Regions from separate parts of the Tenacibaculum sp. TB-53 genome, predicted to be linked through region 2. Evidence: riboswitches for the same ligand, from Rfam matches in the RefSeq annotation. Region 2 holds a riboswitch; each other region holds the start of a gene.
What was found. Region 2 has a riboswitch for cobalamin ahead of metE (5-methyltetrahydropteroyltriglutamate--homocysteine S-methyltransferase). Riboswitches for the same ligand answer to the same signal wherever they lie in the genome.
Positions count from the first base shown of each region.

Region 1: it holds a riboswitch for cobalamin, as region 2 does, so the genes downstream of both, AC3VJB_RS04805 (TonB-dependent receptor plug domain-containing protein) here and metE (5-methyltetrahydropteroyltriglutamate--homocysteine S-methyltransferase) in region 2, are expected to answer to the same signal.
Region 3: it holds a riboswitch for cobalamin, as region 2 does, so the genes downstream of both, AC3VJB_RS08910 (NHL repeat-containing protein) here and metE (5-methyltetrahydropteroyltriglutamate--homocysteine S-methyltransferase) in region 2, are expected to answer to the same signal.

Region 1 covers NZ_CM202790.1:1,054,010-1,060,917, forward strand. The annotation lists gene AC3VJB_RS04800 (YncE family protein) at 1-160, opposite strand, end outside; gene AC3VJB_RS04805 (TonB-dependent receptor plug domain-containing protein) at 165-2,045, opposite strand; cobalamin riboswitch at 2,077-2,271, opposite strand; gene AC3VJB_RS04810 (ABC transporter substrate-binding protein) at 2,281-3,219, opposite strand; gene AC3VJB_RS04815 (bifunctional adenosylcobinamide kinase/adenosylcobinamide-phosphate guanylyltransferase) at 3,321-3,824, shown strand; gene cobT (nicotinate-nucleotide--dimethylbenzimidazole phosphoribosyltransferase) at 3,828-4,865, shown strand; gene AC3VJB_RS04825 (adenosylcobinamide-GDP ribazoletransferase) at 4,868-5,638, shown strand; gene cobC (alpha-ribazole phosphatase) at 5,623-6,150, shown strand; gene AC3VJB_RS04835 (ABC transporter substrate-binding protein) at 6,163-6,908, shown strand, end outside.
Region 2 covers NZ_CM202790.1:2,091,236-2,098,143, reverse strand. The annotation lists gene metE (5-methyltetrahydropteroyltriglutamate--homocysteine S-methyltransferase) at 1-2,229, opposite strand, end outside; cobalamin riboswitch at 2,416-2,602, opposite strand; gene AC3VJB_RS09545 (DJ-1/PfpI family protein) at 2,714-3,469, opposite strand; gene AC3VJB_RS09540 (NAD(P)/FAD-dependent oxidoreductase) at 3,477-4,751, opposite strand; gene AC3VJB_RS09535 (Crp/Fnr family transcriptional regulator) at 4,834-5,403, opposite strand; gene AC3VJB_RS09530 (saccharopine dehydrogenase family protein) at 5,515-6,885, opposite strand.
Region 3 covers NZ_CM202790.1:1,955,098-1,962,005, forward strand. The annotation lists gene AC3VJB_RS08905 (anthranilate synthase component I family protein) at 1-857, opposite strand, end outside; gene AC3VJB_RS08910 (NHL repeat-containing protein) at 1,064-2,128, opposite strand; cobalamin riboswitch at 2,224-2,421, opposite strand; gene asnB (asparagine synthase B) at 2,673-4,334, shown strand; gene AC3VJB_RS08920 (DUF3103 family protein) at 4,424-5,602, opposite strand; gene gyrB (DNA topoisomerase (ATP-hydrolyzing) subunit B) at 6,032-6,908, shown strand, end outside.

The sequences.
Region 1 (6,908 bases), 1.0 Mb from region 2:
AAATAAATCCATCTTTATTTCCATAAAGTCCTTCTCCACTTACAATAACTCCATTATCGTATTTGTCTCTAATTACTTCAACTATTTTATCTTCACTAGAACAAGAGATAAGTACTATACTTATTAAAAAAAGTTGTAAAAGTAGTTTTGTTATTTTCATTGGTTTAAAATTTATAATTTAAATTGATATTAAAATTTGTTCCTGGCATAGGACGCAAATTTGAGAAATAATACACTTCATTAAATATATTATTAAGCATGAATCCTATCGTTGGAAGTTTTGATTGTTCTCTAGATAACTTAAAGGTTACTCCTAAGTTTTGAACATTTACCGATTTTACAGAATAAGTTTTTGAGTTTGTTGGGTTTGTATATACACTACTTTGATATAAACTTTGTATAAAAATTTTCATCCTTTTATAATCATATCCCACATTAAAATTTAATAAATGCTTTGGTGCAAATGGTAATACTTTTCTTGTTTCTATATTTTCCGCTAACGTAAACGTATAATTGGAAGAGAAGTCAACTATATGTTCTCCTATCTCTTTCTTAAAACTCACATAAGTTTCAATTCCTTTATTAACCACATCACCTACATTTCTTGGTCTCCACAAATTGCTGCCACCTGTTGGTAACCAAAGAATTTTATCATTAATATGGATATAAAATAATGTAGATGTTATATTTATATTTTCATTTTTAAGAGAAGCTCCCAATTCCCCTTGTTTTGAATTTTCTGGTATTAAGTTTAAATTTCCTACTACAGGCCAATACATTTCATTATAAGTAGGTACTCGATAATTTGTTGAAAAATTGGCTAGGATGTTTAATTGATTAGCTAATCTATATTCTCCTCCTACGAATAAAGACAGAGGCACATTAAAATCTGAATTAATTTCTTTTCTAACTTGTAAATTCGTTATTAATTTTTCAGTAGGTTGATATTTAACACTTCCTACAAAAGCAACTGAATTTCTTATTTCAGTACCTATATCAGAACTACTGCCGTTTATATTTTCATAAATAGTTTTGTAATTAAACGACAAAACATTAGATGATCTATAAGTTAAAGAGTGGTTTATAAATACATTTTTTGACTTTCCAAATTCAAAATTTTCAACATCCTTATTCCTATAATAACTATACTTTTGTGTTAGATAGGCTAAGTTTAACTCCTGTTTAAACTGTGACGAAAACGCATACTTCCATTGTAATAAATTTCGTTCATTGAAATCTTCATTTCGTTCGCTACTCGCAGATGGATTTGGGAAACCGTTGGAAAAAAAACGATTTCCATAGTAAGCGGTCGAATAAAACGATAAAGTATTTGTAGGAGTAAACTTATAACCTATGACAAAATTAATTCCGTAGTTTTTGTAATTACCATTTTCATTAGTTAGTAGGTTTCCATAATCATCTTTATACCGCTCATCAATATATGTGTAATCATTATCGGAATAATTAAACGTAGAAGCTAATTTTATACTCCACTTATCTGTTCCTACTGAGCTTTTAAAAAAATTAGACGTTGTATTGTAACTTCCGTAAGAAGTAAATAATTGAAATTTTTGATGCTCTTTAAACAACAATTCATCTTTCAAGTGTACCGTACCACCAATGGCACCAGAACCATATTCAGCACTATTTCCTCCACTTTGAACAATGATATTATCATTCAAGCTTGCAGATAATGAATTAAAATCTGTTTGTCCGCTTCCTACAGCATTAATGGGAATACCATTCCATAAAACCAACGTATTTGAAGCCGATGTTCCTCTAAAACGAGCGGTACTCACACCTCCATTTCCATAATCTCTAAAAGCTATTGGACTATTATATCGTAGAAGGTTTGTTAAGTTGATAGGGTTTTTTGTTTGTTCTTTAACTCCAATCTTTAATTCTTTTGTAGCAATGCGTTTTTTTTCTACATTTCTCTTCCCGTTAACTATTACCTCTTTTAATTTATTAACAGTTATAGTATCTTTTTGGGAAAAAAGATTAGTTGTAAAAAACAGTATAAATATTATTGTTATTTTCTTCATTATACATTAAACTTTTATCCCGAAAGTTTTAATTAAATTATAATAATTGGCAGGTCTCCTGGCTTGCGTCTTGTAACATACCTTCCCATTAAAAAAACAGTGGTTTGAGTATTTGTTACAAGCTTAATAGCTTACAGTTGCGGGAACAGCTTCGGTTTTGCACCGAATTCCCTTTTAATTCTCTTTAATAGATGATTAAAGAAAAACCAAAAATCACGGCAAATGTATAGTATTCTTATAAATTAGCAACCATCAAGTCATGATAATTTGCGAATTTTGTTTGTAAGTTTTCTGAAATCGTATAATAATCTGGATGAATCATTTTTGCTAAGCATTCAATTCCTTCCACCAAAGTACCAGCAGAAGATTGTGTAAACATGGCAAAGTCGGCAATGTACACTTGTTTATTTTTTACTGCTCTTAAAGACGTCCATTCTTCCCTTTCTTCTAAAAATTTCATATCCTCTAGAGTTCTATCAATTCCGTATCCGCAAGGAGCGATAATCAATACCTCTGGATTGTATTTTACAATTTTATCCCAAGAAATTACAATACTATCTCCTGATGGATGCGATAACAAATCAATTCCTCCAGCATAGCCTATTTGATGAGGAATCCAGTGCCCGCAGTTAAACAACGGGGCTATCCACTCTAATAACATCACACTTTTCGATTGGATTCTATGTTCACGTTGTACATCCACAATATCATAAATACGCTTTTTCAATCCACTCACATATGCCTCTCCTACCGCTTCCTGCTTCATAGCTTTTGCAATGGTCAATGCATTCTCAAAAACATCTTCTAAAGAATTTGGAGTAATTGATATTAATTCTGGAACTTTAGGTAATTTATAAGCTGATTTTGCCACAGATTCTGTATCTATCTGGCAAACATCACATACATCTTGTGTAAAAACAATGTCGGGTGCGATACGTTCTAAAACAGGTTCATCCACATAATACAACGTCTTTCCTTCTGCCTTGGTTTTAGAGAAAATAGCTGTTATCTCTTTACTCGTTAACACTTTTCCTTCCAACTTATATCGAACAGCTACTTCTTTTTCTTTTAGAGCTACTTCTGGGCACTCAAAAGTTATTCCGTTTAAATAATCTTGTAACCCCATGTCATAAATCATTTGGGTTACTGCTGGCATAAAAGAAGATACTGTCATAATTCGTGGTTTTAGTTCAGCAAAAATAAACAGTTCTCTATTTTAATTTGTTTTTTATTAAAAATCTTTCCAATCTTTGTGTCAACATAAAATGCGATTTCATGATATATTATATCTCAGGAGGTGAACGCTCAGGCAAAAGTAGCTATGCTCAAAAGCTAGCCGAATCTTTATCTGACACCCCTATTTACCTAGCCACCTCTCGTATTTGGGATGAAGGTTTCAAGCAACGAGTTGACAGACATATTTCTGATAGAGATGAACGCTGGACCACTGTTGAAGAAGAAAAATGGTTAAGTAAGGTGATCTCTGAAAAACAAACGGTGGTTGTTGATTGTGTTACATTATGGCTAACAAACTTCTTTGTAGATACAAAATATGATATTGAAAAAGCGCTAGAAATTGCTAAAGAAGAAATTAACAAGTTGGTTGAAATTGACGCCAATATTATCATCATTTCTAATGAAATTGGTATGGGATTACATGCCAATTCTGAATCTGGAAGAAAATTCACACAACTACAAGGCTGGACGAACCAATACATAGCAAAATTGGCTGATAAAGCAACTTTTATGGTATCTGGACTTCCTTTAACTTTAAAATAACACATGACAACAACAATAACTCCTATATCAAAAGATTTACAGAACGAACTTCAAGAAGAAATCAACTTCAAAACCAAACCAATTGGTGCTTTAGGTACTTTAGAAAGTATTGCCATGCAAATTGGTTTAATTCAAAATACCACTACACCTGTACTCTCAAAACCTACAATTATGGTTTTTGCAGGAGATCATGGAATTGCTACTACGGGAAAAGTGAGTCCGTACCCACAAGAAGTTACGCAACAAATGGTGTTTAACTTTTTGCAAGGAGGTGCTGCTATTAATGTGTTTTGTAAACAGAATAACATTCATTTAAATATTATAGATGCTGGTGTAAATGCTGATTTTGAAGAGCATCCACAACTTACCAATGCTAAAATAGCGAAAGGAACTCAAGATTATAGCACTACCAAAGCTATGACCTCAAAACAATGCCAAGAAGCTTTAGAAAAAGGAAGACAATTGGTAAGAAAGGTGTATAGTGAAGGTTGTAATGTTATTGGTTTTGGTGAAATGGGTATTAGCAATACGTCATCTGCGGCTTTGTTAATGAGTTATTTTACCAATACACCTATTGAAAACTGTGTGGGTAGAGGTACTGGAGTAGATGATAAAGGACTACAAACAAAAATCGACACATTATGTGAAGTCTATAAGTTACACGCCGATTCTATTTCAACACCTATGGAAGCCTTAACTGCCTTTGGCGGATTTGAAATTGTAATGATGTGTGGTGCTATGTTAGAAGCTGCTTCTTTAAAAATGACTTTACTTATTGATGGTTTTATTGTGACTGCTGCCCTATTAGCAGGGCATGCAATGGAATCTGATATTTTAGACTATTGTATTTTCTGTCATAATTCAGGAGAACAAGGGCATCAAAAAATGTTAGAATTTTTAAACGCTGAACCTCTTTTAAATTTAGGCTTACGTTTAGGTGAAGGTACAGGTTGTGCGGTTGCCTTTCCTATTATTCAGTCGAGTGTGAACTTTTTAAACGAAATGGCTACTTTTAAAAGTGCCAATGTTAGTGAAGCCTAGTTATGATAAAAAGACAAATCCATTATTTTTTAACAGCTGTATTGTTTTTTACACGAATTCCGTGTCCTAAATGGGTAGATCATTCTCCTGAAATACTCAACAAAAGCAGTCGCTATTTTTCTTTAGTAGGAATTGTAGTCGGAAGCATTGCAGCATTAGCCTATTTTGCTTTTTCTTATATTTTTCCTACGGATATTGCGATTGTAATCAGCATGATAAGTTCTATTTGGATTACAGGAGCTTTTCACGAAGATGGACTTGCCGATGTATGTGATGGTTTTGGTGGCGGATGGACTAAAGAAAAGATTTTAACCATTATGAAAGATTCCAGACTCGGAACTTTTGGAGTAAGTGGTTTGGTCTTTATTCTAGCTATAAAGTTTTTAGCTCTATATCATTTACAAAACCTATCCATTAATTTAATTCTAGTAATTATTTCAGGACACAGTATTAGCCGATTTATCGCTACGGTTTTATTGTATACACATGACTATGTAAGAGATATTGACAGTTCTAAAATAAAACCAACCACCAAACAAATGAGTAGTAAATCGCTACTCATATCAGCTATTTTCGGAGTAGTTCCCTTATTTTTCTTTCAAAAACCAACGGTATTTTTAGTATTACTTCCATTATTGCTCACCTATTTGTATATGGGGCACTTTTTTAAAAAATGGATTGGTGGTCAAACAGGAGATTGCGCTGGTGCTTTGCAACAAGTATCTGAAATTGTTTTTTATCTAAGCCTACTCGCCTTATGGAAGTTATTTTAATACGACATACCACACCTAATATTGCCAAAGGTATATGCTATGGTCAGGCAGACATAGAGGTTGCGACTACTTTTGAGGAAGAAGCGAGCGATATTCTAAAAAAAGTTCCTGTCAACGACGCTGATGTAAGGTATTATAGCAGTCCCTTACAACGTTGTAAGCTTTTAGCTGAAAAACTTTCAGCTAACGTAATTTTTGACAATCGATTAAAAGAACTTGATTTTGGTGATTGGGAGCTACAAAAATGGAACGATATTGATAAAAAAGAACTCGATATTTGGATGAACGATTTTGTAAAAACTCCTGCTAAAAACGGAGAATCTTATATCGATTTACACAATAGAACTACCAATTTTTTAACCGAATTAACAACCAAAAACCATCAAAAAGTTGTGCTTGTTACCCATGCTGGTGTCATGAGAAGTCTTTGGGCTTATATGAATGAAATTCCGTTAGAAAAATCATTTGAATTAAAACTAAACTACGGAGATACACTCACCCTACACTTATAAAAACTTATTACTATGAAACGTTATTTATTTATTCTTTCCTTATTTGTGTTCTTTACACAATGTAAACAAGAAACTAAAAAAACTACCGAAAAGAAACCTGTCAAAAGTACTGTAAAGTATGCCAAAGGGTTTGATATTATCTCTGAAAATGGAGTAAAAAAATTAGTAATCAAAAAAGCTTTTCAAAGCTCTCACGACCTATACTCTTATACGCTTACCGATAAAACCGATCTTTCTAAAAATGAAATTAAAGTTCCTATCGAAAAAATGGTGGTTACCAGTACTACACATATTCCGATGTTAGAACTTTTGAATGCTGAAAATACTATTGTTGGTTTTCCGCATACCAAATATGTTTCTTCAAAAAGGACAAGAAATAGAATTGACGAAGGTAACATTATTGAGTTAGGTTTGGAGCAAGACATGAATACCGAAAAGTTGATTGATATTGAGCCTGAGTTAGTCATTGGTTTTGCTTTGCATCCAAATACGAAACTGTACCAGAACATCAAAAAAACAGGAATTCCTGTCATTTTTAATGGAGATTGGCTAGAAGAAACTCCTTTAGGAAGAGCGGAATGGATTAAATTTTTTGGAGCTTTATACGGAAAAGAAAAGGAAGCAGACAGTATTTTCAACAACATAGAAGCGGAATATCTAAAAGCTAAAGAAATTGCTAAAAACAGCGATGAACAGCCTACTATCTTATCTGGAAGCATGTTTAAAGATGTTTGGAATGTTCCTGCGGGTGAAAGTTT
Region 2 (6,908 bases):
ATGTCTAGTTTTAAGACCACAATCAGGATTTACCCAAAGACGAGAAGCTGGAATAACTTTTTGTGCTTTTTGTAGTAATTCAACCATTTCTTCTTTTGAAGGAACTCTTGGTGAGTGGATGTCATAAACCCCAGGCCCAATTTCATTCGGATATTTGAAATCTGCAAAAGCGTTTAACAACTCCATTTGAGAGCGAGAACATTCAATAGTAATTACATCGGCATCCATATCAGCAATGCTTTGAATAATGTCATTAAATTCAGAATAGCACATATGTGTATGTATTTGTGTAGCGTCATTTACACCACAAGATGAAATTTTAAAAGCTTCAACAGCCCACTTTAGATAATCATTCCACCCTGATTTTCGTAACGGTAAACCTTCTCTTATAGCAGGCTCATCAATTTGAATAATTCTAATACCAGCATTTTCTAGGTCTCTAACTTCATCACGTATAGCCAGTGCAATTTGTTGGCAAGTAATGCTACGAGGTTGATCGTCACGAACAAATGACCATTGTAAAATAGTAACAGGGCCTGTAAGCATTCCTTTAACCCATTTGTCAGTTAAAGATTGTGCGTATTGTGACCAATAAACAGTCATTGGGTGTGGTCTGTATACATCCCCATAAATAATAGGAGGTTTTACACAACGACTACCATAACTTTGAACCCAACCTTTTTTAGTAAATGTAACTCCAGCAAGTTGTTCACCAAAATACTCTACCATATCGTTTCGCTCATACTCACCATGAACTAATACATCTAACCCTATTTTTTCTTGCCATTGAATGGTTTTTTGGGTTTCTTTTTTTAGTAGGAATTTGTACTCCTCACTACTTAAGATACCTTTTTTAAATTGAGCTCTCCAGCTTCTTACTTCTTTAGTTTGAGGGAAGGAACCAATGGTTGTAGTAGGGAATAGCGGTAAATTCAATACTTTTTCTTGTGCTTCTTTACGAATTAAAAAACTATTTTTTCTTCTAGAATCTGTTTCGTTAATGGAATCAACACGTAGTTTTACATCGTTATGATGGATTAATGCTGAAGATTTTCTATTGGCAATAGCTTTTTTATTTTCTTCAAAAGCATTTAAAATATTTTCATCACTAGTGTTTTCAGATAACTCTTTTAATAAGCTTACTTCGGTAAGTTTTTGTTTAGCAAAAGAAAGCCATTGTTTAATGTCAGTGTCAAGAGAGATCTCTAAATCTAAATCACAAGGAGAATGCAACAAAGAACAAGAAGAAGCAATAAAGGTTTTTTCAGAACCTAACTTATCAGTGACTTTTTTTATTAGCTGTAATGACTTTTTAAAGTCATTTTTCCAAATGTTTCTTCCATCTACAACACCTAACGATAAGATTCTATTTTTAGGAAGAGTATTCAATACATCATCTAGCTGTTCTTCGCAGCGAACTAAGTCGATATGCAATGCGTCTAAAGGAAGTATGTTAGCTAATGAAAGATTGTCTTTTAAACCTTCAAAATAAGTAGTAACTATAAACTTTAGTTTAGGAAACTTTTTTCTAATCTCATTATAGATAAATTGATAGGTTTCTTTGGCTTTTTCACTCAAATCTAATGCTAAAAAAGGTTCGTCAAACTGAATCCATTCAGCACCTTGTGTTTGAAGTTCTTGTAGAATTTCAATATATACAGGGAGTAGTTTTGGGGCTAAATCTAATTTATCAAAACCTTCTTCTTTTTCTTTACCTAAAAGAAGGTAGCTAACCAAACCAATAATTACAGGCTTAGCATTAATCCCTGCTTGTTTAGCTCCGACAAACTCATTAACAATTTTGTTAGAAAATAGTTTGAATTCCTGATTTTTATAAAATTCAGGAACGATATAATGGTAATTGGTGTCAAACCATTTAGTCATTTCCATAGCAGTGATATCAAGATCATCTTTTTGATATCCTCTTGCCATAGCAAAGTAAAGGTCAAGTTCAGAATTTGAAGTTTTTAACATTACTTCATTGTAACGTTTAGGAATAGCTCCAACAGTAAGCGTCATGTCTAACACCTGATCATAATAAGAAAAATCATTACAAGGAATAAGGTCTATGCCTGCTTCTTGTTGTGTTTTCCAATTTTGTTGACAGATATTTCTTCCTGTTTCAAGAAGTTCCTGTAAACTAGTTTTGCCTGACCAATATTGCTCGCAGGCTTTTTTGAGTTCTCTGTTGCTACCAATACGCGGATAGCCAAGAATGTGCGTTTGCATTTTCTTTTAAACTTTTATAATTAAACATTAATTTTAAAAGCTCTTTTAGATGCTTCGAAATGCTAAAAACGATAAGATGTTTGAGGAAAAATAATGACATACCAAAAAAGCACAGCATTTCATAAAGAAAGTGTGCGTTAAAAATATATCATCGGTATGACCCAAAAGCTTCAAATCGCGAAAGCATTGTCAATATCCGAATAGGCAGGTCTCCTGACTTATAACAGCTTTTATCATCCTTCCCGCTTTTGGCAGTGGATATACTAGGATAAAAACTTTTGGTGTGTTACTTACAGTTGCGCGACAGTTCGTGATTTGCACACGATTCCCTATTAATCTACAGTTAAGTAAAACCTTTTCGGTTGATGAAGTATGTAAAGAACTTATCGGGGTAAATGTATGTATTATTTTTTTAGAACTGGTAATAAAAAAAGCACCAATAAATTGATGCTTATGTTTGAAAAAGAAAATTTATAACTAATGTTTATTTTTTCCAGTTTTTAAGTTGGTCCAAGTATAGATAGCTTTCAACAAATTTTCTATGTTCAGTATTTGTCATAATTTCGAGAAGTTCTAATGCTGAAATATAGCTTGCTAAATTTCCGTTTGAAGATAAAAACTTACCATCCTTAACAAAAGTCACTAAGCTGTCGTTTTGCACTTTTAAATTTGGATAGTCTTTTTGTAGTTGTTCACCACCACCAATCCATGTTACAATTTTATGACCATCTGCTATACCAGATTTACCAATTAAATTAGCTCCAGCACAATTACTAACAGTGTATTGGGTTTCTTGATTTTTTGTCTTTATAAAATCTACAACTTTATTATTATGTACTTGTGCGTACATGTCGTAAGCGCTTGGTACAAACAAGGCTGTTAGTTTAGGGCAGTTTTCAAAAGTATAGTCGGGAACAAAATGCATTCCTTCTTCAGTAGTAATGGGTTTAGCTGTTTCAGCAATAGCTACTACATTAAAAAGTTGTTTGCCATCTTTATCTGCTTTTCCAAATACATCTGACGTTGCTATAACTTCTCCTTGTAAAACCCCATTAAACATTAAAAGTCCAATAGTTGGTAAATTAGGATTAAATGGTTTTAGGTGTTTAGTTAGTGTGTCAGATGGAGATACAACTTGTTCAACTTCTTCTGTTTTTTTATTGGTTTTCGATTTTTCTGAATTACAACCAACAGTAATAATTGTAAAAAGTAGTATTACTACAATGCTTAAATTTTTCATGCGTATTTTATTTAGTATCTCTTTGAGTAGGTTTAATAATCATTCTAAAATATTGGTCTTTGTATATGTAATAGCCTAACCAGTTGTATAGAGTTCTTACTTTGTTTTTGAAGTTTACAAGCCCCATAATATGTACAAAAATCCAAATTAACCATGCAACAAAACCTTTTAATGATTGTTTTTGTCCTGGGAAATCTAATACAGCCTTATTTCTTCCAATAATAGCTAATGAACCTTTATCATTATATTGAAAAGTTTTCCAGTTTGTATCTTTTCTAGAAAGGTTTTTAGCTAAGTTTCTAGCTTGTTGTAATGCAGGTTGTGCTAATTGAGGATGTCCTTTAGGATAGCTTTCATCTCCTAAAATCAAAGCACAGTCACCTAAAGCATAAATATTATCATATGAATGTACTAGGTTGAACTGATTTGTTTTTAACCTTCTACCAGCACCAAAGCTTTCTTTTGAAAAACCATCAAATGTTTTAGCAGATACACCGGCAGCCCATATAAGGTTTTTAGTATGTATTTCTTCTCCGTTTGATAAATATACAGTTTCACCATCAAAATCATTAACCATGGTGTTCATCGTTAATGTTACTCCGAGTTCACTTAACTTTTTAGAGGTATATTCTTGTGCTCTTTTAGACATTGGAGCTAATACAGAGCTTTGACCATCAATAAGATGAATTTCTCCAAAATCATTTTTATCTAACTCTGGATAATCTTTTATGATAATTGAAGTTTTAATTTCAGATAAAATACCAGAAAGTTCAACCCCAGTAGGACCAGCACCAGCGATAACAAAAGTTAAACACTTCTTTCTTTCTTCAGGATTGTGAATTCTAGTAGCACGGTCAAATCGAGTTAAAATAACATTTCTAAGTGACAAGGCGTCACTAATAGTTTTCATTGGTAAACTGTACTTTTCAATGTTTTTGTTTCCGAAAAAATTACTTTCTGTACCAGTAGCCATTACTAAGATATCATATGCTATTTCTCCATTACTTACCACTATTTTATTTTCTTCTGGAACAACTTTTTCAAGTGTACCCAGACGAAAACGAGCATTTTTAAATTTTCTTAAAATTTTTCTGAATGGATAACTAATTGCAGAAGGTTCCATAAAACCTGTGGATACTTGGTAGATTAAAGGAGGAAAGAAATTATAGTTATTACTATCTACTAAAATAATTTGATAATTTTCAGAATTTCCTAACCCTTTTATAAGTTCTAACCCAGCAAAACCGCCGCCAACAACGACAATTTTTTTCATGTTTTTCATAATGCTATTATGCCCTTAAATTAATATAAATGCAAAGGTAGTTAAGTATGTTTTAGTAAAAAATAAACTAACTTAAGAATAGCTATTTTCTTTTAATTTCACTTAAATATTCAGGAGTTAATCCTAAAAAACTAGCTAATAAATATTGGGGTACTCGTTGTACAAAATCAGGGAAGTCTTTTCTAAATCTAAAAAAGATATCTTCTTTAGAGTAACTGTTAATGTATTTTAAACGCATTAAAGCAGCTCCGTATGCGGTTTCATATATACTTCTAAAATATTTTTCTAATAAGGGAAACTTATTTAATAACTCGTTATATTTTGAAAAGGAGATTGACAAAATTTCAGAGTTTTCAACTGTTTCTATGGTAAAGTTAGCATGTTTTTGGTTCTGAAAAGCTAAAAAGTCAGTTAACCACCAATTTTCTAGAGCAAACTGTGTAGTTTTTTTGTAGCCCAAACTATCAATAAAATATAAATGTAAGCAACCTTTGGTAACAAAAAATAGTTTATTACAACGTTTATTTGTGAGTAATAAAATTTCTTTTTTTTTATAGGATTGACAATCAAAAAAAGAAAGTATTTCCGTTAATTTTTCTTCAGAAAGATTTGTGTAATTTTTAATATGATTTTTTAAAATGCTTTTACCCATATCTTAGTTTAGTATTTAAAGGTAAAAATACCAACTTTATAGAGATTCCTTTTATTTTTAAAAGAAAAAGGCACCAAATAAATTGATGCCTTGTGTTCGTTTTGGAAGACTTTATCCTTTTATACTCTCAGGGTTATAGCCTAAATACGGAACTTCTTTTTCAACAAAAGTAATTCCGTAATCTTCTAATTCTTTTAAAATTGGTTCGTACACCTCTTTGTTAATCGGTAATTGAACTCCAGGAGTTGTGATGTCACCGTTTAAAATACGTACCGTAGCCATAGCTACAGGTAAGCCAACAGTTTTTGCCATAGCAGTATAGGTTTGATCATCACCTTTAATAACCATGCTACTTTCTATTTGATGATTTTCCTCCTTGTATTGATACCCAAAAATATGATGCATTACAATCATATCTTTATCCTCAGCTTCAAGAGTCCAAGAATCCATCAATATTTTTTGTAAAATTTCAGCAGGGGTAGCGTTTTTCAAGCCTACTTTTTTGTTCGGATTGAAGATGTCTAACTCTACAAATTTATCCCACATCAAATCATCTTGATCAATCTTTGCATACGAACGGAATTTTAATTCAACAGAATCTGAAGGAGAATAGGCTAGGAAAAGATTTGTAAAATCACGATAGCTCATGTTTTCAGAATCTTCAATAGTGTATGTATCATCAGTCATTCCTAACTGGACAAAAACATTCCAAGCACGAGAAAAACCAACTTTACGAATAGTTCCACGATACATGGTTTTAATATCTTCTAAACCATAAATACTTCTATACTTTAAAGAATCACGGTTTGCATACGCTTCAAATCTTCCACTGCCATTAATAGTTAAAAATTCAGTTCTTCTAAATAATTTTTGATATGGAATATACTTATAGGTTCCTTCTTGAATAAACATTGAAGCTCCACCTTGACCAGCTAATACTACATTTCTTGGGTTCCAAGTAAATTTATAATTCCATAAGTTGGTATCGCTTTCAGGAGCTACTAATCCACCACAAAAAGATTCAAATAATAGCATTTTTCCTCCTTGTTCTTTTATACGATCAATAACTTGCATAGCACTCATGTGGTCAATTCCTGGATCCAGACCAATTTCGTTCATAAATACTAAACCTTTAGCTTTAGCTTCTTCATCTAAAGCTTTCATTTCATCAGAAATATAAGACGCAGTAACCATGTGTTTTCCATAAGTAATACAATCTTTAGCTACTTCAATATGAAAACGAGCAGGTAACATTGAAATAACAATGTCAGCTTTTTGAATTGCATTTGAGCGCTCTTCAGCATTAAAAACATCTAGCTGTATTGCTGTAGCACTTGAATGATTGTGAATTTTAGATTGAGCGCTTTCTAACGAAACATCACCAATAGTTATATGTAGGTTTTCTTGTGAAGATTTATCTAATAAATATTTTATAAGTGAAGAGCTCGATCTACCAGCACCAATAATCAATATATTTCTCATTTATAATTATTTTTGTTGTGTAT
Region 3 (6,908 bases), 140 kb from region 2:
GTTCCTGCAATTGGATTAATAATAGCCTGACCTTCATTTATCTTAATTTGTGCTTCTGGCGAAGACCCCATCAATTTAAAGCTTCCGTAGTCAAAATAAAATAAATATGGAGAAGGGTTTATAGAGCGTAATGCTCTGTACACATTAAATTCATCTCCTTTAAATTTTTGTTGAAATTGACGTGATAAAACCAACTGAAAAACATCTCCTCTTTTACAGTGTTCCTTTGCTTTTGTTACACTTTGCTTAAATTCCTCATCCGTGATATTCGAAGTTTCTTCTCCTTCAAAAACGAAGTCATATTTAGCAAAAGATTGAGAGTTTACTAAGTTTTCTATTTCTGATAATCGAGATTCTTCTCCTTCTGGTATATTTTCTATCAAAATCATTTCATTTTTAAAATGATTGATTGCTACAATAAATCGGAAAAAGCTATACTGTAATACTGGAATTTCAGAAGGTGCTTTATCTGATTTTAACTGAATTGTTTCAAAGTATTGAACCGCATCAAAAGTTGTATAACCATACAATCCATTAAATGATTTTATTTCCTCTGAACAATTTATCGAAATAACATTGCTATACGCATCAAACTTCTTATAAAAATTTCTTTGAATAGGCTCTCTTTCTAATTCTTCTTTTCGATACGACAATAACAATTCATCATTTTCTGCCTTGATGGTTATCAAAGGTTCTATACACAAAAACGAATAACTATTTTCTTTACTATGATAATCTGAACTTTCTAACAGCAAACTATTCGCATACTTGTCTCTTGTTCTTAAATACAAGCTAACTGGCGTTATCATATCTGCCAATTGTTTTTTTGCTATTGTTTTAAAGGTAATTTTTTTCATTTTATTTAATATGTAAAAAACAAAAAAGGCTTATCATGAGATAAGCCTTTTCGTTGTATTATAGATATAACAAGATGGTCTCACTAACGTAAGTTATGAGTTTTCCACCACCAGTTATTTAATTGTTGTTTTATCATTATGCTACAAATGTATAAAGTGATTTTGATTTTACAAACTTTTTTGTATTAAAAATAAATAAACAATACTTAATTTACAGAAAAATCTTCTTTAGAGAAGAAAATATCTATTGGCGAGTTACCTATTCCTTTTACAGTTTTAAAAACAGATTTATCTTCATTATATATAGTAAGTATACTTTTTTCCGTATCAAAAAAATCTTCTGCGCCTAAAACATATACTTTTTCTGTAATAGGATGCTCTCTTATAACAGTTGTAAGCATTATTCCTTCTGTAGTTGGATTAATAAATTCTTCTGCTTTTTTTGTTTCTGTGTTAAAACGGTGAATCACTCCTGTTGACACTTCTGACCAATAAACATTACTACCTGACTCACTTACAGAAAGCATACTATTCTTATATAAATTCACTCCTGTTAATGTAACCATTTCATCAATACCATAATCAGTTGTCAAACTTACAAACTTAGCATCTCCAATTCTTTTCTCAGTTCCTATCCAAATTTTATTGTTTTTATCTTTTAAGATTCCTGAAATTACATCATCAAATATTACTGTGGTTTTTATTGACTTATCTTTGATATTTAATACTTTCAACTCTTTATCGTCAGCAATCAATATGTTTTCTCCATCTACCAATACTCCTGATTTTGAAAACAATACTTTTGAAGAAACTCCATCAATTTTATCTTTAACTCCTTCACTTACATTAAAAAACGATAAATCATATGTTCTTCGTCTTCCTCTTCCACCAGTAGAAATGATTACTCCATCAGTTTCTGAGTACATGGCCAAGTACGAAGGGCTACTTACCTTAGATGTAGTCACTGTTACTTCTTCTGCAAGATCTTTTAAGTTTAATTTTGTAACAAAATTAGGTCCGTCTTGAGACACTATGAATAAACTATTTTCAAAGTTTGTAAAAGATATTGAATTTTTATTTAGAGACTCATATACATTTAGGGTAAAAACTTGACTTTCATCTAAATGCCCTACCACTGTTTTGTCCCCCTCATAACTTAGTATAAAAGAATTATCATAAATTGGAGTTGGTTCTTGTTTCGTTGAATCACTTGAACATGAAAAAAAAACTGATATTAAACATACCAATACAATACTATAATTACGTATCATTATTATAATTAAATTTAAAGTTTCTGAAAACAAAAAAATACAAACATTATATTTCAAATGTTCTTTACTGCTTCTTCTTTTAACCCGAAAGAAAAGCAATGAATTAAATTTTGGCAGGTCTCCTGACTAACATCTTGCTACTACCTTCCCGTAAAAACAGTGGCGTAAGAAATAACAAGTATCTATAATTTTAATAGACTAAGTTTACAGTTGCGGGTACAGTTTAGGATTCTCACCTAATTCCCTTTTAATTTTCTTTACAATAAAGAAAAACCGCGGCAAATATATTTTAGTCGTAGGAAAGAAACACTAATTTTACTGTTAAAATTATACTTCCTTCTTTTTCGATAAAAGTAAACTCTCATAATTGTTATAAGAATAATTAAAAAGTAGAATAATAATAGCTTAAAACGCAAATTAAAGTTAATTAAAATATGTTTTTCAACTTTTAAAGTTACAATATATAACCAAAAAAAGCATAATTGTTTAAAAACAAAAACATCATTCAGTTATTTGCATTATAATAAACAATAAAATTAAAATTATGTGTGGAATTGTATGTGCGTTTGATTTAAAACAATCTTCAGATAAATTAAGACCTCAATTATTAGAAATGGCTAAGAAAGTTCGCCATAGAGGTCCAGACTGGAGTGGAATTTATAGCGATGAAAAAACAATTATGGCACATGAGCGACTAGCAATTGTTGATCCTGCCTCTGGACAACAACCTCTATTTAGCCATGACCGTAGATTTGTCTTAGCTGCTAATGGAGAAATATATAATCATAAAGAAATAAGAAAACAACTTAAGGAAAAACATGAGTTTTTAACTAAATCTGATTGTGAGGTTATCTTAGCTTTATACAAAGAAAAGGGAGTTGAGTTTTTAGATGATTTAAACGGGATTTTTGGTTTTGCTGTGTACGATTCAATTACAGATGAATATTTAGTAGCTCGTGACCATATGGGAATTATTCCTTTATACATGGGATGGGATAAACACGGAACTTTTTATGTGGCCTCTGAGTTAAAAGCGCTAGAAGGAGTTTGTAACAAAATCGAAATTTTTCCTCCAGGACACTATTATACGCGTGAAGACGGATTACAAAAATGGTATTCTCGTGATTGGATGGAATACGAAGCTGTGAAAGACAATAAGACCTCCATAGATGAAGTTCGCGATGCTTTAGAAGCCGCTGTTCATAGGCAACTAATGAGTGATGTACCTTATGGAGTATTACTTTCAGGTGGATTGGATTCTTCCATCACCTCTGCTATTGCAAAAAAATATGCTGCTAAACGCGTAGAATCTGGTGATAAAGATGCTGCTTGGTATCCGCAATTACATTCATTTTCTATTGGTTTAGAAGGTTCACCTGATTTAGCTGCAGCTAAAAAAGTATCGGAATATATTGATACTATTCATCATGAAATAACCTTTACTATTCAAGAAGGCTTAGACGCAATAAAAGATGTTATTTACAACCTGGAAACTTACGATATTACAACAGTTCGTGCCTCTACTCCAATGTATTTAATGGCACGTGTTATTAAATCTATGGGAATAAAAATGGTCTTATCTGGCGAAGGTGCTGATGAACTTTTTGGAGGATATTTATACTTCCATAAAGCCCCTAATGCAGAAGAATTCCATAAAGAAACTGTACGAAAATTAGATAAATTGTATCAATACGATTGTTTACGCGCCAATAAAAGCTTAATGGCTTGGGGAATTGAAGGTCGTGTACCATTTTTAGATAAAGAATTTATGGATGTAGCAATGCGTATTAACCCAGAAGACAAAATGATTAATGGTGAACGTATGGAAAAATGGGTGTTACGTAAAGCTTTTGAGAGCTATTTACCAAAAGAAGTAGCTTGGAGACAAAAAGAACAATTTTCTGACGGAGTTGGCTACAACTGGATTGACACCTTAAAGGAAGTTGTAGAAGCTGCTATTACTGACGAAATGATGGCAAATGCTCCACATCGCTTTCCTACACAAACACCAAGAGCTAAAGAAGAATACTATTATCGTTCAATATTTGAAGAGCATTTTCCAAGTGAAACTGCTGCTTTAACAGTTCCGTCTGTGCCTTCAATTGCTTGTAGCACCCCTACCGCACTGGCTTGGGATAAAAGTTTTCAAAACCAAAACGAACCTTCTGGTAGAGCTATCAAAGCTGTACATGAAGACGCTTACTAAGAAAAATTCTTAGTTTTTTTTTCAAATTTTAGTTGTAAAGAAAACCTCGCTTATTGGCGAGGTTTTTGTTATTCCTTTAAATTTATTTTTTAATTTGGAGCTACATAAAAAGGAGATAAGTTCACCTTTGCATTTCTTCTAGCTCCATAATAATTATAGTAACTCTTATTTTTTTCAATTGTATAAAACGAATCTACATAATCATCATTATTGGCATACCAGCTATCAGGCATCGCTTGAATTATTGCTCCAGCAACCTGACCCAAAACATTAACCCAAGGTTGTGTTGAAACTGTTCCTATAATTTGAAAAACTCCATTTACAATAGCAGAAACTAAGTCTTTATAATTTGTATTGTCATCTTTTTCAAATAACTGAATATTTGCTGCTTGATATTGATAATCATCCCAAAACAATAATATTTGATTCGGGTAATAATCAGTATCGTCATGATCTAAATAATACATAGGTATTATCTTAATTTCAGGGTTATTTTTATCATCTTTAATACCAGATGTTATTGCATATACCTCAGCAGCACCACTTATCCAAGGCTCTTCATCGTCATTTAATCTTATTTTATCTAACTTCGTAGTTTCTAATCCAGTGTTTCTTGCAGATTTAGTACTTAAATCTAATGAAGACTTTAAAAACCTGTTGTTTTGAACTCCATTTTCTTGAAGATACTCATTCATATAAATTACCTCTCTCTTCAAGGCTTCAAAACCATCAGTTTCAATAACAATAACTGTTTGACTTGGTGCTTCTTTAGGATCAAGATAAACAACTTCTTTATCTATTGTATACGCTTCAACTCTCTCCCAAGTTTTCTCATCTCCTTCAGGAGCAAAAGAAAATAATACATTAGAAAAATCTTCTATTCTCTCTCCATTGTGCATCCAAACTTCCAAAATCTCTATCTTTTCAGGAGCGGCTTCTTTAGACGCCTTACTTTCTAACATAGTGGTTTTAGACATTAACATTTTATATGACTCTTCATCACTTACAAACTCAGAAGTTTGGTTTAAAATTTTAGACATCGCTACACTTGGTTGCTGATTATTCAATAACTCAAGAGTCTTTTCTTTAAAGCTTTGATTCTTCATCAAATCAATAAATTGAAAAGTAGCTTCTTTCTTATTTGTTAAACTAGAAATTTGCTCTTCTGTCAAACTTTCTGAACCAGTAACTAATTCTTCAGAATTGTTACAGCCAATAAACAACATAGAAGCCAATAAAGCTCCTAATAAAATTCGGGGGGTTTTCATTTTAAAAAAAATTTAATTTATTAATACTAGCTTCAATATTAACAAAAAACACAACAAAAACCTTAAAAAATGTTAATTTTTTACAAAAGCACAAACAAAAAACCATTAAACACTAATTTAAATTCATTTATTTAACACCAAACAAACAATTTTATAACTTTACTTTTATAAAACATTTTTAAAGCCAAATAAGCTATTTTTATAAAAAAAGATTAAACCAAACTATCCATTTATCTTCAAATTCTAATTTAAAAGTGTTTTTAGCCGTTTTAAGGGCTTCTTTATTTCTTAAGCAATTGTTGATAAAACATCACAAAAACCTCTTAAAAACTTTATTTAAAGTTTATAAAATCGTAAATTTGTAATGTAACAATAATCGCTCCCGAGCGATTTTTTTATGATAAAGACTTTAATTTAATTCTCTTTATAATGAGCGAAGAAAAAAAACATAATTATTCTGCCGATAGTATCCAGGCGCTAGAAGGAATGGAGCACGTACGCATGCGTCCTTCCATGTATATTGGAGATGTTGGAGTACGAGGATTACACCATTTAGTATATGAGGTTGTAGATAACTCTATTGACGAAGCCTTAGCTGGTCACTGTGATGAAATATCAGTAGATATTAATGAAGATAACTCTATTACAGTAAAAGATAATGGTCGTGGTATTCCTGTTGGAATTCATAAAAAAGAAGGAGTTTCTGCCCTACAGGTTGTAATGACCAAGATTGGTGCTGGTGGTAAATTTGATAAAGATTCATACAAGGTATCTGGTGGACTACATGGTGTTGGAGTCTCTTGTGTGAATGCACTTTCTGATCATTTAACTGCAACTGTACATAAAGAAGGTAAAATTTGGCAACAAGAATATGAAAGAGGTAAAACTTTATACCCTGTAAAAACTATTGGAGATACAGATTTTACTGGAACTATTGTTAGCTTCTTGCCAGATAAATCAATCTTTCAACAAACAACAGAATACAACTACGATACCTTAGCTACACGTATGCGCGAATTGGCATACTTAAATAAAGGTATCACCATTACGTTAACTGACAAACGTAATCAGGATGATGAAGGAAATAATATTTCTGAAACATTTCATTCTGAGGAAGGTTTATCTGAATTTGTGAAATTCTTAGACGGGACAAGAACACAGATTATTCAAGATGTAATTTCTATGGAAGGTGAAAAGAATGGAATTCCTGTAGAAGTTGCTATGGTGTACAATGATTCGTATGCTGAGAATTTACACTCATACGTAAATAACATTAATACACACGAAGGAGGTACACACCTATCAG